Regions from separate parts of the Salicola sp. AFF1 genome, predicted to be linked through region 3. Evidence: predicted binding sites of a transcription regulator. Region 3 holds the regulator's gene; each other region holds the start of a gene.
The links. Region 3 encodes sigma-54, which starts transcription at its own class of promoters, with help from an activator protein. Its sites were predicted from a motif close to TGGCACNNNNNTTGCTNT; they were not measured.
Positions count from the first base shown of each region.

Region 1: a site for sigma-54 is predicted at 1,814-1,831, ahead of AC1RQI_RS00385 (TorF family putative porin). Genes of this name have one in related genera too.
Region 2: a site for sigma-54 is predicted at 3,247-3,264, ahead of atzF (allophanate hydrolase). Genes of this name have one in related genera too.

Region 1 covers NZ_JBXAYL010000001.1:65,042-70,490, reverse strand. Annotated here, with positions in the region: gene AC1RQI_RS00395 (porin) at 1-1,080, opposite strand, end outside; gene dtd (D-aminoacyl-tRNA deacylase) at 1,154-1,612, opposite strand; gene AC1RQI_RS00385 (TorF family putative porin) at 1,892-2,590, shown strand; gene pip (prolyl aminopeptidase) at 2,629-3,597, opposite strand; gene typA (translational GTPase TypA) at 3,637-5,448, opposite strand.
Region 2 covers NZ_JBXAYL010000010.1:5,126-10,574, reverse strand. Annotated here, with positions in the region: gene urtB (urea ABC transporter permease subunit UrtB) at 1-1,481, opposite strand, end outside; gene urtA (urea ABC transporter substrate-binding protein) at 1,543-2,856, opposite strand; gene atzF (allophanate hydrolase) at 3,303-5,099, shown strand; gene uca (urea carboxylase) at 5,111-5,449, shown strand, end outside.
Region 3 covers NZ_JBXAYL010000004.1:119,701-125,149, reverse strand. Annotated here, with positions in the region: gene lptC (LPS export ABC transporter periplasmic protein LptC) at 1-250, shown strand, start outside; gene lptA (lipopolysaccharide transport periplasmic protein LptA) at 274-819, shown strand; gene lptB (LPS export ABC transporter ATP-binding protein) at 828-1,553, shown strand; gene AC1RQI_RS04110 (RNA polymerase factor sigma-54) at 1,703-3,253, shown strand; gene hpf (ribosome hibernation-promoting factor, HPF/YfiA family) at 3,320-3,628, shown strand; gene ptsN (PTS IIA-like nitrogen regulatory protein PtsN) at 3,644-4,123, shown strand; gene rapZ (RNase adapter RapZ) at 4,158-5,030, shown strand; gene AC1RQI_RS04090 (HPr family phosphocarrier protein) at 5,046-5,315, shown strand; gene yjgA (ribosome biogenesis factor YjgA) at 5,312-5,449, shown strand, end outside.

The DNA.
Region 1 (5,449 bases), on a different contig from region 3:
GTACTGGGCGCCGACCATCAGGTCGTACTGGTGCGGGGTCTGTTCGTCCGAATACGTTTTGTACCCTTCTACGTAAATCGCCATGGATTCAGTGAGGTCATGCAGCACCTGAGCGGTGTACGCGTTGGTGGTTTCCGTGGCGGTGGTCCCGGGCGCCAGCTCGTTACGCTCGCGCTCCCAGGCGATCGAGAAACGATTGGGGCCAATGTGGTAACTGCTCAGAAGGGACGCGACGCTGGCAACATCCTTGCGGTGCTGATACTGGGCGGTCAGGAGCCAGCCCTCGCCCTGGTACGTCATCCGGGCGCCATAGGTGTTCTCATTCTCCTGACGGAGCTGCTCGGCTTGGGATGCGCCCGCCGGCACCACATCGCCGCCATCATTGGAATCCATACCCAGAGCCCATTCCCAGTGACCGGGCGTATAGCTCAGGACAGCCTGATAAGGCCGCTCTTCCTTTTCATCACCGCTCTGGACTTCCGGACTCCTGTCTTCCTTCAGCTGAACGGCGCCGTGCAGGCGGAGATCCCCCCAGGAAGGGGACGAGTATTGAACCAGTCGGGTCCGACCCGTGGTATAGGGGCCAAACAGGTGGCGCTCCGAGTTTCCGTCTTCATCACGGTATTCGCCTTCAAAGAAGTTCGCCACGTGATCCAGCTTCTGTTCGTAGATGGTGTCGTCCACGCCCCCCCAGAGGCGGCCGAAATCACCTTCCAGGCCGATGTAGGCGTATTCCATGTGCTCATCGAACATGCGCTCATCGTCGTCATCGGCGGAGGGGATCGACGCCCATTCGGCACGGAAAAAGCCTTCCGTTCCCGGCATGAGCTCGGTGGTGCCTCGCAGGCCGATCCAGGAGTTACTGTCCCGGAAGGCGGTTTCACTACCCGGTACGTTTTCCCTATCCCGGTGCTCCATCACCAGCCCCAGCTGGCCATAGATCTCGGGCAGGGTATCCAGCCTGTGGGTGAGTGCGTCCACCTCGGCGAGCGTCAGTTCGCTATCGCCACTGCGTTCCTGGGCCTGGACTCCGCCAGCCGCAACCACGGCCAGCGCCAAAACCAATCCTTTCTGCTTCATGGAACCCCCTCGTATGATCAGTGCCGGCAGAATACCACTATGCCCGGACCGACTAAAGAAATGCCCGGCTGCCCTAGACTTCCAGAAGAAAGGTTACCGGTCCGTCATTAACCAGCTGTACCTGCATGTCCGCACCAAAACGACCGGTGGCGAGATGCCCTATCCCGGGCGGGGCCACATCCACCGCCTGTTTTGCCGCCTCGACAAAGGCATTGAACCAGTGCTCACCCCGCTCGGGCGGGGCTGCGGCGGAAAAGGAGGGGCGGCTGCCCTTGCGAGTGTCCGCAACCAGTGTGAACTGGGGTACGATCAGCAGATCACTGCCACAATCGCGCAGGCTGCGGTTCATGCGCCCGTGTTCATCGGGAAAGACACGGTATTCCAGCACTCGCTCCAGCATCCGGCCCTGCTCAGAGGCACCGTCGGTTTTCTCAACCCCCAGAAACAGCAGCAGGCCGTAGCCAATCTCGCCCACGATCTCTCCATCAATGCTGACGCTGGCACTGCTGACACGCTGAATCAGACTTTTCAAAACCGCTCCTCCCTTTGATGCAGACCAAGCGCCTGATGGTGCCACTCCTCCCCTCACCGGGGAAGGATGCACCAAAAGCAGGCGCTGGCCCTAAGTGTGCCCTGTTTCGGGTTACCAGCAGCCGGGCGAACCCGCCCTGAAACGGAACAGACAGCGCCCCAAAGGCCATTAACCGTTGTTTTTATTGCCTTTTGCAGCATCAGGCACAGCACCTGCTCCAACGCAGACCAGTTGCACGGCAACGTAACCCAGAGGAATCAGCCAACGGAGGCTCCAATCATGCAAACACCCAATTTCCGTCTTGCGACCTGCCTGACTGCCAGCCTGCTCGGCGCGGGCGCCCTTGCTGGCGCGACCCAGGCCAGCGCGGCTGAGCCCAGCGTGACCGCGGGCTTTTCCGCGTCCAACATCTACCTGTGGCGGGGGACCGACCTTGGCGCAGGAGACGCTCAGGTCACGGGCAGTCTGGATGTCGCTAGCGGCATGGGCGCTTACGCGGGCGTCTGGGCATCCAGCGGCGACAGTGCCGCCGGCCAGGAGTACGACCTCTACGCTGGCTACGGCACGGACCTCACCGAGGACATCTCAGTGGATGCCAGCGTTGTGAACTACATCTACCCGGAACAGGACAGGAGCATCAGCCAGACCGGCTTCGCGGATTTCAGTGAAGCCATCGTAAGCGTCAACGCCTATGACGTGGGGCTGAGCTATTTTCACGACATCACCAGCGCCGATTACCAGTACATGACCGCAAGCTACAGCTATAACGCGTTCAGCGCGACGCTTGGCCGGCACAGCTTTGACGAGGACTCACCAAGCCCCACCTATGGCGAGGACATGACCCACCTTGATATCAGCTTCCAGTTCAATGACGAACTCTCCTTCACGGCCAGCACCCTCCTGGACGCTGACAACAGTGATGGTACCCGTCGCACCACCCTTCTGAAGGCCACCTACGCCAAATCCTTCAGCCTTTAACCCCTCCCGAACCCCGGCCGCCTGCAGGGCGGCCCGGTCTACTGAAACCCGAATTCAGGGCCGAAGCGATCACTCATCGCGTCGGTAGCATGAATCAGCGCATCCACGATGGGCGGTTCCGAGGCGGCATGACCGGCATCGCGCACCAATGAGAGCGCAGCCTCCGGCCAGGCACTGTGCAGGGTCAGGGCGTTTTCAACCGGGCAGACCATGTCGTATCGGCCATGAACAAGCCGGGCCGGCTTGTCACGCATAGACCCAATATTATCCATTATGCGGTTTTCCTCGATGAAACCGCCGTTCAGAAAATAGTGGCACTCGATGCGCGCCAGCGAGAGCGCGAGGTGCGCGTGTCCAAAACGCTCCACGGCCGCCGGGCTGGGATGCAGGGTGGCGCAACGGGCTTCCCAGATGGCCCAGGTGCGGGCGGCCTGGAGCCGCTGCAGCTCATTATCACTGTGGAGCAGGCGGTGGTAGGCCTGGACCAGGTCCTGTCTGCCGCTTTCGGGGACGAGGCTGATGAAGTCTTCCCAGTAGTCCGGAAAGATACGGCTCGCGCCGTCATGAAGGAACCAGTTGATGTCGCGTTGCCGGCAAAGGAAGATACCGCGCAGCACCAATCCCAGAACCCGTTCCGGCTGTGACTGGGTGTAGAGCAGGCTCAGCGTCGCGCCCCAGGAGCCGCCGAAAAGCAGCCACCGCTCAATACCTAGAAACGCACGGATGCGTTCCATGTCCGCCAGAAGGTGGCTGGTGGTGTTATTGATTACAGAGGCAAAGGGCGTGGAGCGGCCAGAGCCGCGCTGATCAAAGAGGATGATGCGGTAGCGTTCGGCATCAAAGAAGCGGCGGGCTGCAGGGTCACTGCCCGCCCCCGGCCCCCCGTGAACCACAAGCACGGGAATCCCCTCGGGATTCCCGGCTTCCTCCAGATATAGGCTGTGGCCATCGCCCACGTCCAGGCGATGGGTGGCATAGGGCGCGATTTCCGGGTAGAGCGTCAACATGCCCCAAGTCTAGGCGCCCGGGGCTGCTTCGGCCAACTATTATTTCTTGCTGGCGCGCTTGCGCTCCACCTCGGTCAGGTGCTTCTTGCGGATCCTCAGATGATTCGGCGTCACTTCCACAAGCTCATCGTCATCAATGAACTCCAGTGCGTTCTCGAGGGTCATCTCCATGGGCGGGGTCAGCACCAGGTTCTCGTCCGTCCCGGCAGCCCGCACGTTGGTCAGCTGCTTGCCTTTTGTGGGGTTAACGGTCAGGTCGTTCTCGCGGCTGTGAATACCAATAACCATGCCCTCGTAGACTTCAGCGCCGGGACCAACCATCAACCGGCCACGATCCTGGTGCGTGAACAGGGAGTAGGCAGTAGTGGTGCCCTTAACCATGGAGATGATGGCGCCGTTGTGACGGTGCTCGGCCATGCCACCTTTAACCGGGCCCCAGTGGTCGAACACATGGGTCAGGAGGCCGGAGCCCTGGGTCAGGGTCAGGAACTGGGAGCGGAAGCCGATCAGCCCACGCGCTGGCATGATGAAATCAATGCGCACGCGGCCACGCCCGTCGGGAACCATGTTCTGCATCTCGGCCCGACGGTTACCCATTTCTTCCATCAGCGAGCCCTGATGCTGCTCCTCGATGTCCACAACCACCTGCTCGTAAGGCTCTTCGGTGGTGCCGTTGTTATTACGCTGCACCACTTCCGGGCGGGAAACGCCCAGCTCGAAGCCTTCACGACGCATGTTCTCGATCAACACCGACAGGTGGAGCTCACCGCGCCCGGAGACGCTGAATTTCTCGGCCGCGTCACCCTGCTCCACACGCAGGGCCACGTTGTGCAGAAGCTCCTGTTCGAGGCGCTCCTTGATCTGGCGGCTGGTCACGTACTTGCCGTCGAGACCGGCGAAGGGTGAGTCATTCACCTGGAAGGTCATGCTCACCGTGGGCTCATCCACCGTCAGCGGCGTCATGGCCTCCGGTGCTTCGCGACTGCAGATCGTATCCGAGATCCGCAGGTTGTTGATGCCGGAGATGCAAACGATGTCGCCGGCGTTAGCCTCGTCCACATTCACGCGGTTGAGGCCGAGGAAGCCTTTAACTTCCAGCAGCTTGGCGTTGCGCTGCTCGCCTTCGCGGTTGACCACCGTCACCTGCTGGCCAGGCCGCATCTGGCCGCCCTTGATCCGGCCAACACCCAGAACGCCCACATAGGGGTCGTAGTCCAGGGACGACACCTGCATCTGCAGCGAGGCATCCGGATCCACGGTCGGGGCCGGCACCTGGTTGACGATCATCTTGAACAGCGACTCCATGTCATCTTCAAGCGCATCCGGATCCTCGCCGGCGATACCATTGAGCGCGGACGCATAGACAACCGGGAAGTCCAGCTGGTCTTCTGTGGCACCAAGGGCGTCGAACAGGTCAAAAACCTCGTTGATGACCCAGTCCGGGCGAGCGCCCTCGCGGTCAACCTTGTTGACAACGACAATGGGATCAAGCCCCTGGGCAAAAGCCTTCTGGGTGACGAACCGGGTCTGGGGCATCGGGCCATCCACGGCGTCGACCAGCAGCAGGACTGAATCGACCATCGACATGACGCGCTCCACCTCGCCACCGAAGTCGGCGTGGCCGGGCGTATCCACGATATTGATGCGGTATTCGCCCCAATTGATCGCGGTGTTCTTGGAGAGGATGGTGATGCCCCGCTCCTTCTCCTGGTCATCCGAGTCCATGATGCGGTCGGTATCCGTAGACTTGCGATCCAGGGTCCCGGATTGCTGCAGCAGCTGGTCGACCAGCGTGGTTTTGCCGTGGTCAACGTGTGCAATGATGGCGATGTTGCGAATGTTCTCAATCACG
Region 2 (5,449 bases), on a different contig from region 3:
TCCACGATGTAGTTCTGGCCAAGCTCAGGGCCCACGTTCACGATCTGGGACAGTGCCACGCCCCCCAGGCCAGCAACGCCCGCGCCGGTAGCGAAGGTCCACATATCCACCCGGTTGGCCGAAACCCCCAGGGCCGCGGCCATCTCCCGGTTCTGCATCACCGCGCGCACTTCCAGTCCCAGCCGGGTCCGGTTCATCAGCAACCACACCAGCGCCACCACAAGCAGCGCGAAGCCAATCACGCCAACGCGCGAGGTGGACAGCGACACGCCCTGCATCAGCTGGACGCTGCCGGAAAACCAGTCCGGGCTGGCAACCCGCACATTCTGGGCACCGAACAGCATCCGGGTTGTCTGCATCAGAATCAGACTGATGCCCCAGGTGGCCAGCAGCGTTTCCAGTGGACGGGCGTACAGGAAGCGGATAATGCCCCGCTCCATGAGAATTCCCACCACCGCGGTCACCAGAAACGCGGCAGGTATGGCGGCGAACAGGTAGAAACCCAGCCATTGGGGCGCGAAGGCCGCGAACAGGTTCTGCACCATGAAGGTGGTATAGGCGCCGATCATCAGGAGCTCGCCATGCGCCATATTGATCACCCGCATGAGCCCAAAGATGATCGCCAGGCCCAGCGCCGCCAATAAGAGGACGCTGCCCATGGAAAGCCCGTACACCAGGTCGCCGATAAAGCGGGCGATGCGCTGGCGCCTCTCTATCGCCGCAAGCGCGTCTTGCGCCGCCTCCCGTACGGCGGCACTGGGTTCCACTGGCTCTCCCTGGGCATCACGCGCGAGCAATGCGTTGAGCGCCGGCTTCATGCGCGCCGCCTGTACCTCAGCAATCACGTTAACGGCTTGCAGCCGGGTTTCCGGGTCGGACGCGTCCAGCTGCAGCTGCGCAATGGCAATATCCAGAAGCCGCAGCACCTCTGGATCCGATTCCGACTCCCGGACCTTTTTCAACGTATCCAGCATGTCCGGCCTGGGACGGTCCGCCATTTCCTCGGCACCGGCCCGGCGCTCCGCAACATCATCGGACAGCAGCTGTAACCGCCCGATCAGCGGCCGTATGCCACGGCGTATGGCATTGGTCAGCACGGGCTGGGACAGTTCCCGCTGCGCAACCGACACCCGCTCCCCGGTAATGGCGTTCCAGTACCGCTCGCCCTCCGGGGCCTCGATCAACACCCGCCCCTGAGCATCAAAATGCAGGCGCCGGTCACTGAGCGCTTTCAGCACCGGCAGCGTCTCTGGCGCCTTCAACGCAACCAGCGCATCGACGGCATCACTGACTGTCTGCCAGTCATCGGTCGCCAGCTGGCGGACGGCGGAAGCCGCTTTGCCTGATAGCCCCTCGGTCAGTACCTGCACCTGGCTTGGCTGCTGCGACGCTGGTTGTTCAGCATTGGCCTGTACGGTGACCATGGCCAGGGCCACCCAAACGCCCAGCAGCATCATATGTATCCCGTTCAATCCACGCATTGAACACTCCCGATCCCGGCGCCCGGCCTAATCACAGCCGGGCGCCCTGCTTTCGCTCGCGTTAGAATTCCAGGTTGTACCTGGGCGCCTTGCAGTCACCGCAAACCCACGGATAGGTCCAATCCGCCTTTTTGTCCTCACTGCCCTCGAGATACTTGCTCCAGGGCTGCGCGCGGATCGGCCCATCGGTCTCCCAAACGGTGGCAAACTGGCCATTCGGCTGGATCTCGCCAATCAACACCGGTTTATGGAGGTGGTGGTTCTCTTCATCCATGCAGATCTCATAGCCGGAAGGCGCATCCACGCACTGGCCGGGAACCGCCTGGCGCACGGCGTCCGGGTCGCTCGTTCCCGCCTCCATCACGGCCTGCGCCCACATGCGGATGCCAATATGCGTCGCCTCCATGGGGTCATTGGTCACGCGGTCGCTGCCACCCGGCAGGTCATTGGCTTCAACGTATTCCGCCCAACGCTGTGTGAACGCCTCATTCTCCGGCGAGTCCACGGACATGAAGTAGTTCCAGGCCGCCAGGTGACCGACCAGAGGGCCCGCATCCATTCCTCGCAGCTCCTCTTCGCCCACGGAGGTCGCCATCACCGGCACGTCCACCGAATCAACGCCCTGGTTTGCCAGCTCCTGATAGAAGGCAACATTGGAATCGCCGTTAATGGTATTGATGACCGCCGTGTCACCCCCTTTGGAAAACCGCTTGATGTCCGAGACAAGGCTTTGGAAGTCCGAGTGCTCAAAGGGAAAGTACTCCTCACGGATGGCGTCATCCTCGATCCCCTGGGCGTTGAGGTAGGCGCGCACGATGCGGTTCGTGGTGCGCGGGAACACATAGTCGGTGCCCACCAGGTAGAACTGGTCGGCACCGCCGCCGCGCTCGCTCATCAAGTAATCCACCGCCGGCAGCGTCTGCTGGTTCGGTGCCGCCCCGGTATAGAAGACATGGCGGTTGGACTCCTCGCCCTCATACTGCACGGGGTAGAACATCAAGCCGTTGAGCTCCTCCAGCACCGGAAGCACGGACTCGCGGGAAACCGACGTCCAGGCACCAAAAATCACGTCCACGTTGTCCCGCTCGATCAGCTCACGCGCCTGCTCGGCGTAGCGGGGCCAGTCCGAGGCCGGATCCTTCACCACCGGCTTGAGCTTACGGCCCAGGAGACCGCCCTGTTCGTTGATGTCCTCAACGGTCATCAGCGCAACGTCGCGCAGCGAGGTCTCGCTGATCGCCATGGTTCCGGACAGTGAATGGAGAATCCCCACCTTGATGGGGTCTTCCTCGGCTTGAAGCACGCCCGAGGCGAGCAGCCCGCCCAGGGCCAGACCGGCAAGACCGGCTTTTTTGATGGATCCACGCGTTTTCATTGCAATCTCCTTGTTCATCAGGATTGAAGCCTACGCACGGCCCCTGATGCAGGCACTGTTCCATGTACCCTGAAATTCCCCCTTTTTCAGCAACCTGACTTGTATACAAGCTTTTCAGAGCAGAATACCAACGATTGAATTGCACCATGCACCAGCATGACCAGAAACGGACACTGGCGGGTTGGATTCCGTAAATGATGACATAGTCGATTGTTTTATAGGCTTTTTTACAGCCTTCCAGCCAGACGCCAGGCCAATAATGGGGCTTGCACTATCCCGGAGCACAGCTCCCCAATTCAGGGCACACCAAGCCGTTACGGCGCCCTCACAAAAAGCGATGAATCACTTCAAAAAGCTGTTTTTATTCGGATTTCAGAAAAAATAGAACCGTGGCACACCCGTTGCTTGGGCGTTCTTGTATACAAGCAAGCAAGGGACCTCACACCATGGCCAATACCACAGTGGGATGGACCATCGCGGAGTGGCAGGACGCCTACCGCCGTGGCGAATCACCCAGGGCCCTTCTGGGGGCACTGCTCGACGCCCAGCACGCAACGGATCCAGCCTGGATCAGCCTGGCAACCCCGGAGCAGCTGGCCGCCCAGATTGACGCCACCTCTCCGGATCAGCCTTTGTACGGCGTTCCGTTTGCCATCAAGGACAACATTGACGCGCTGGGCTTCGAGACCACCGCCGCCTGCCCGGATTACCGCTATCAACCGGAAGCGGACGCGGAAGTGGTGCAGGCACTCAAGCACGCCGGCGCCATCCTGATCGGCAAGACCAACCTGGACCAGTTCGCAACGGGCCTGGTCGGCACGCGCTCCCCCTGGGGCGCCGTCCCCAACGCCTTCGATGACGCCACCATCGCCGGCGGTTCCAGCTCCGGTTCCGCTGCCGTGGTGGCCCGGGGGATCGTCCCGTTTGCACTGGGGACGGACACCGCCGGCTCCGGGCGTGTTCCGGCCGGGCTCAACAACATCGTCGGACTCAAGCCAACACGCGGGGCCATCAGCATCCGCGGCGTTGTCCCGGCCTGCCGGAGCCTGGATTGCGTCTCCATCTTTGCGCTGACCACTACCGACGCGGGCCTGATCCGTCACCACCTGGAGTCCGGCCCCAATACGGATCCCTTCGGTCGCTCCCCCGCACTGACCGCCGCGCCCGGCTGTGCCCTGCGGACCCCCGGCCCCATTCACCGCCTGGCCATCCCCTCAAACACGGAATGGCACGGCGACCAGCCGCAGAAAGCGGCCTGGGAAGAGGCCATCGGGCAGTGGCGGGCTCTGGGCTACGAGCTGATTGAAAAAGACTTCACGACGCTCTACGCCATGGCCGCACTCCTGTACGAGGGGCCCTGGATCGCCGAGCGCCATGCCGCCATCGGCGCCTTCATCAACGCCCACCCTGACAGTATCAATCCGGTGGTGCGCTCCATCATCCGCCGCGCGGAACCGTTCACCGCCACTGATGCCTTTAAGGGGCTGTACCGCCAGCAGGAGCTGCGCAGGTCCCTGGACCGGGAACTGAGCGACATCGACGCCCTGCTGGTGCCGACGACCCCCCGGATCCCCTCGATCGAGGCGGTCGCCGCCGATCCGGTGGGTCTCAATGCCCAGCTTGGCCGGTACACCAACTTCGTGAACCTGGCCGACCTGTGCGCGCTGGCGCTGCCGGGAGGATTCCGGGAGGACGGCCTCCCCTTCGGCATCACCCTGATCAGTGGCGCCTGGCGGGACCAGGACCTTCAGGCCCTGGGCGCGCAATGGCTCAACCACGCGCCCACGCCACTTGGCGCCACCCACTGTGAGCGCCCACCGGAAGCAGCGCCGGAGCCGGACGGGCATACGATCCAGGTAACCGTTGTGGGCGCCCACCTCGACGGCATGGCGCTGAACCCACAGCTCACTGAACGTGGCGCGCGGCTGGTTAGCCGCACCACCACCGCGCCCTGTTACCGACTCTATGCCCTTGCCGGCACCACGCCTTCCAAACCCGGACTGCGGCGCGATCCCACCGGCGCCGCGCTGGAAGTCGAAGTCTGGGAAATGCCGACGGACCGCTTCGGCTCCTTCGTCAGCCTCATTCCCCACCCACTCGGCATGGGAACCGTGGAGCTGGCGGACGGCAGCTGGCGCAAGGGCTTCATCTGTGAGGAAGCCGGCCTGGAGGGCGCCACTGACATCACGCATCTGGGGGGCTGGCGCGCTTACAGCCGGTCCCTGACGGAACACCAGGATTAAGGAGCACAACCATGTTTGCCAGGGTTCTTGTTGCCAACCGGGGCGAAATCGCGGTCCGGATCATCCGCAGCCTGAAGCGGATGGGGATCACCAGCATCGCCGTGTACGCCCATCCGGACCGCCACAGCCAGCACGCCACCATGGCGGACGAAGCCTACCCGTTGCCCGGCGACAGCGCTGCGGAGACGTATCTCGATACCCAGCGGATCCTTGCCATTGCCCGCGAAGCCAACGCCGACGCCGTGATTCCCGGCTATGGCTTCGTGTCGGAGAACGCGGATTTCGCCGAAGCCTGCGCCGACGCCGGCATCCATTTCGTGGGCCCAACGCCAACCCAGATCCGGGAATTC
Region 3 (5,449 bases):
CCCCGATGCGACGGAACTGACTCTGGAACAGGATGTCCGGGCCCGCCACCGCAGCGCCGAACGCGGCGATGTGCTTATCCTCAGCGAACGCATGACGCTGGATAACAACCGACGGATTGTGCAGACTGACGCTCCGGTGACCCTGATCGACCGCAGCAGCGTGACCCAGGCCGTCGGCATGACCGGCTGGATCAACGACCGCGCCTTCAGGCTTGAAAATGACGTCAGCACCCGCTTATTCAACCGCTGACCTACAGGGGAGATAGCCCGCTCATGACCAACCCGGCACGCGCCCGACAAGCCTGGCGGCTCCTGGCAGGCCTGCTAACGGCCGGCCTTATACTCCCTGCGCACGCCTTCAATCTGGACTCGGACAACCCCATCAAGGTGGCATCCGACAATGCCCGGCTGGATGACCAGCAGGGAACCGCCACCTATTCGGGTAATGTACGCGTAAGCCAGGGCGAAGCGCTTTTGACCGCGGACAAGGTCATACTCTACCGGGGTAACAGCCAGAACCTCAGCCGCATGGAAGCCACCGGCAACCCCGCCACCTATAAGCAGCCGCAAACGGAACAGGCCCCAGCGGTCTATGCCGAAGGCAAGACGATCATCTATGAAGCCAAGGAAGAACGCATCATCTTCGAGCGAGAAGCCCTGATCCGCCAGCAGGGTGACCGGTTCCGGGGCAACCGGATCGTGTACGACGTGGGCGAACGCATCGTAACCGCCTCCAGCTCGGAAGACGACGACCAGGACCGGGTGGAGATGACCATCCAGCCGGACCGCGATTCCCCTGACAACAACGGCAGTAACTGAGCACCCCCATGGCGACACTGGAAGCCCTGAACCTGGCCAAGAGCTACCGCCGCCACCCAGTGGTGATGGACGTCTCCCTTGCCATCCAGAGTGGCCAGATTGCGGGGCTTCTGGGGCCCAACGGGGCCGGCAAGACCACCTGCTTCTACATGATTGTGGGCCTGGTCCCCCACGACCGGGGCCGCATCCGGATCGACAACCGCGACATCACCCACCTGCCCATGCACGGCCGGGCCCGGGCAGGCATCGGCTATCTGCCCCAGGAGGCTTCGGTCTTCCGGCGCCTGACGGTGGCGGAGAACCTCATGGCCATCCTGCAAACACGCAGCGACCTTACGAAGGCACAACGGCAAGAGCGCATGGAAGCGCTGTTACGTGAATTCCACATCAGCCACATCCGCAACAGCCTTGGGATGAGCCTATCCGGCGGGGAGCGCCGACGCGCCGAAATCGCCCGCGCCCTGGCCGTGGAACCGGCTTTCATCCTGCTGGATGAGCCCTTTGCTGGCGTGGATCCGATCTCGGTCAGCGACATCAAGCAGATCGTGCGCCAGGTACGTGACCGCGGCATTGGGGTGCTGATCACCGACCACAATGTGCGCGAAACGCTCGACATCTGTGAGACCGCCTACATCGTCAGCGAAGGCCACATCATCGCCTCCGGCACCGCCGAGGACATCCTTGCCAACCAGCAGGTCAAGGAAGTCTACCTGGGCGACGAGTTCCGTCTGTAACACGTGCACTCTGGAACCGTTGTCGCCCTGCCCAGTTCGCCTGTACACTCGATCCAGAAGGGGTAAGCAAAATCCCTGCCGGTCCTCTGGAGGACCCATTAAGGTTTCTAAATGCTGGACAATCGGGAACGGGAAAGCAGTCGATGGTCATGAAAGCGTCCCTGCAGTTGAAGATGGGCCAACAGCTCACCATGACGCCCCAGCTGCAGCAGGCAATACGGTTACTCCAGCTCTCCACTCTCGACCTGCAGCAGGAAATCCAGCAACAGCTGGAATCCAACCCCATGCTTGAAACCGCCGAGGAAGCCGAGGCGGAGACGGATACCGACACCGATACTGAGGCCGATCAGGCAGCGGACAGCGGCGACGGCGACCATGAAAGCGCTGAAACCACCGGCGAAGGGGGAGAGGAGCCGAGTACCAGCAATACCGACGCCAGCAGCTCGGAGAACGAGAACTGGCAGGACAACAGCGAGATCCCCGACAACCTGCCCGTGGATACCGCCTGGGATGACGTCTACCAGAGCGCTCCCGCCACTCCCGCTGCCTCACGCCCCGAAGACGATGGCAGCGAAATGGATTTCGAGAGCCGCAACAGCCGCGGCGAAACCCTTCAGGATCACCTGCTCTGGCAACTCAACCTCACTCCCATGTCCGAGCGCGACCGGGTCATCGCCCATGCTCTGGTTGATGCCACCGACAACGCCGGCTATCTGACCCAGGGCCTGGAAGAAATCCACCAGGGGCTCAGTGCGGCGGACGACGAAGACCCGCTGGAAATGGACGAAGTCGAGGCGGTCCTGCACCGCATCCAGCACTTTGATCCGCCCGGCGTTGCCGCGCGGGACCTGCGGGAATGCCTGCTGATCCAGCTCAACCAGCTGCCCCCGGACACCCCCTGGCTCAAGCAGGCACGGCTGGTCGTCAGCCATTACATTCAGCTGCTCGGCAACCGGGACTACCGCCAGCTCATGCGCCGCAGCCGTCTCAGCGAAGCGCAACTCAAGGAGGTTCTGGGCCTGATCCAGAGCCTTAACCCGCGCCCCGGTGATGCCATCGGTGAGGACGAAACGGAGTACGTGGTCCCGGACGTCATCGTCTCCCGCCAGGAAGGACGCTGGAAAATTGAACTCAATCCGGAAATCGCCCCCCGGCTCCAGGTGAACAACCTGTATGCGTCGCTCATCCGCCAGTCCGATGCCAGCGCCGACAACACCTACCTGAAGGATCAGCTCCAGGAAGCGAAGTGGTTCATCAAAAGTCTTCAGAGCCGTAACGAGACGCTGTTGAAAGTCGCCTCCCAGATCGTCGATCATCAACAGAAGTTCTTCGAGGAAGGCGAGGAAGCGATGAAGCCGCTGATCCTCTCCGAGATCGCCCAGGCTGTGGACATGCATGAGTCCACCATTTCCCGTGTCACCACCCAGAAGTACATGCATACCCCCAGGGGCATTTACGAGCTCAAGTATTTCTTCTCCAGTCACGTGAGCACGGACGAAGGCGGCGAATGCTCATCCACCGCCATCCGCGCCATGATCCGCAAGCTCATCAACGAGGAGGAAAGCCGGAAACCGCTGAGTGACAACCGCATAGCGACTATACTCAGTGACCAGGGCATCAATGTGGCGCGCCGAACGGTTGCCAAATACCGCGAGGCGATGCACATCCCGCCCTCAAACGAGCGCAAACGTCTCGTCTAGAGGGCCTGACGCCTGTATGATGGCCACCTTCCGGTGGCCGGGCCTAAGCGACAACAGGAGCGGACTATGCAACTCAACATTTCAGGTCACCACATCGAGCTGACAGAAGCCCTGAAGGACTATGTCCGGAGCAAGATGGAAAAACTTGAACGGCATACGGACCAGATCAGCAACACCCAGGTGACGCTGTCGGTGGTCAAGCAAAGGCAGACCGCCGAAGCCACGCTCCACGTTACCGGGGGCGACATCAACGCCAAGGCCCAGCACGACGATATGTACGCGGCGATCGATCAGCTTGTGGACAAGCTTGACCGGCAAATTCTCAAACACAAGGAAAAGCAGGTGGAACGCCAGCACGGTGCGGCCACCCGCTGATCCCAAGCGGTATCCATGGTCCATTCATCACTGTCCATCGAATCCATTCTTGCCCCGGAGCTGGCCCTCTGTGGCGTTCCGGGGACCAGCAAGAAGCGCATCCTCGAGACCATTGCCGAGAGAGTAGCCCAGCACTACCCGGAGCTTGAGGAAAACCAGATCTTCAATAATCTGGTTGCACGGGAGCGTCTTGGCAGCACCGGCATCGGGCAAGGCATCGCCATCCCGCACTGCCGGCTGGAAGACTGTAAGCGCGTAGTAGGCGCGCTACTGACGCTGGACGCCCCCATCAACTTTGATGCCATCGACAGTGAACCGGTGGACCTGCTGTTCGTGCTCCTGGTGCCGCAGAATGCCACCAGTGAGCACCTGGAACTGCTCAGCCAGCTGGCCGAGAAGTTCAATGACCGCAGCCTGTGCCGGCGCCTGCGCCAGTGCCAGGACTCGCAGGAACTGTACGACCTGATCGTCGCCAGCGAAAAAGCGTCCCAGTAACGTCGCCCTTACCCACACGGCGGGAGATCGGCCTGTGAAACTGACCATCGTAAGCGGCCGCTCGGGCTCCGGCAAAAGCACGGCCCTGCATGTACTGGAAGACCTTGGCTATTACTGCATCGACAACCTGCCCATCGGGCTGCTCCAGCCGCTGACACGCAAGGCCCTGGAATCCGATGAGCAGCAACGCGACGTCGCGGTCAGCATTGACGCGCGCAACCTCTCCGCGGACATCGCCGATTTTGAAAACCTCTACCGCCAGCTCCAGCATCCAGAGCTGAGGGTGGAAATCATCTACCTGGATGCGGCGGACAGCATCCTGCTGCAGCGCTTCCACCAGACACGGCGCAAGCATCCGCTGAGCACCTCCGCCCGCTCCCTTTCCGAGGCGATCCAGGATGAAAAGAGCCTGCTGGAACCGATTGCGCGACTGGCGGACCTGCATATCGATACCACTGAACGCTCCATGTACGAACTGCGAGACATGGTGCGTGAACGCATCGTCGGGCGTGACGAACAACAGATGGCGCTGTTGATCCAGTCCTTCGGCTATAAGCACGGCGTTCCCATTGATTCCGATTTCGTCTTCGATGTGCGCTGCCTGCCCAATCCCTTCTGGGATGACTCGCTCCGCAGCTACACCGGACTGGACGCCCCCATCCGCGAGTACCTCAAGGGCCAACCCGGAACGGACGCCCTGCTCGGTGATATCAAGGGATTTCTGGACCGCTGGCTGCCGGCATTCCACACGGTCAACCGCTCCTACATGACCGTCTCCATAGGCTGTACCGGCGGCCAGCACCGATCAGTCTATATGGCCGAAGAACTGGCGAATCACCTGCGGCGCGCGTTCAGCACCGTCCAGGTCCGACACACAGAGCTGCCTGACGCGCCACCGACGCCCTGAACAGCGGAAACGCACATGATCCGAGACACCGTCACCATCATCAACAAACTCGGGCTGCATGCCCGCGCCGCCGCCAAACTCGTGAGCTGTGCCGAACAGTTTGACAGCAGCATCCACCTGGTCCGCGATGACCGGGAGGTGGATGCCAAAAGCATCATGTCCGTTATGATGCTGGCAGCCAGCTGTGGCACAGACATCGAGCTGGTCATTGACGGCGACGATGAAGCGAGCGCCCGGGATGCCCTGGTGGAACTGATCAACAACCGGTTTGATGAAGACGAATGAGTGATACTGACACCACAGGGCAACAGCCGGAAGCACTGCCCACCAAAAGCCAGGCCAAACGGGAACTGCAGGAACTGCGGGAACTGGCCTCAGCGCTGGCTGCGCTGCCAGAGATGCGGATTCACCAATTGCCT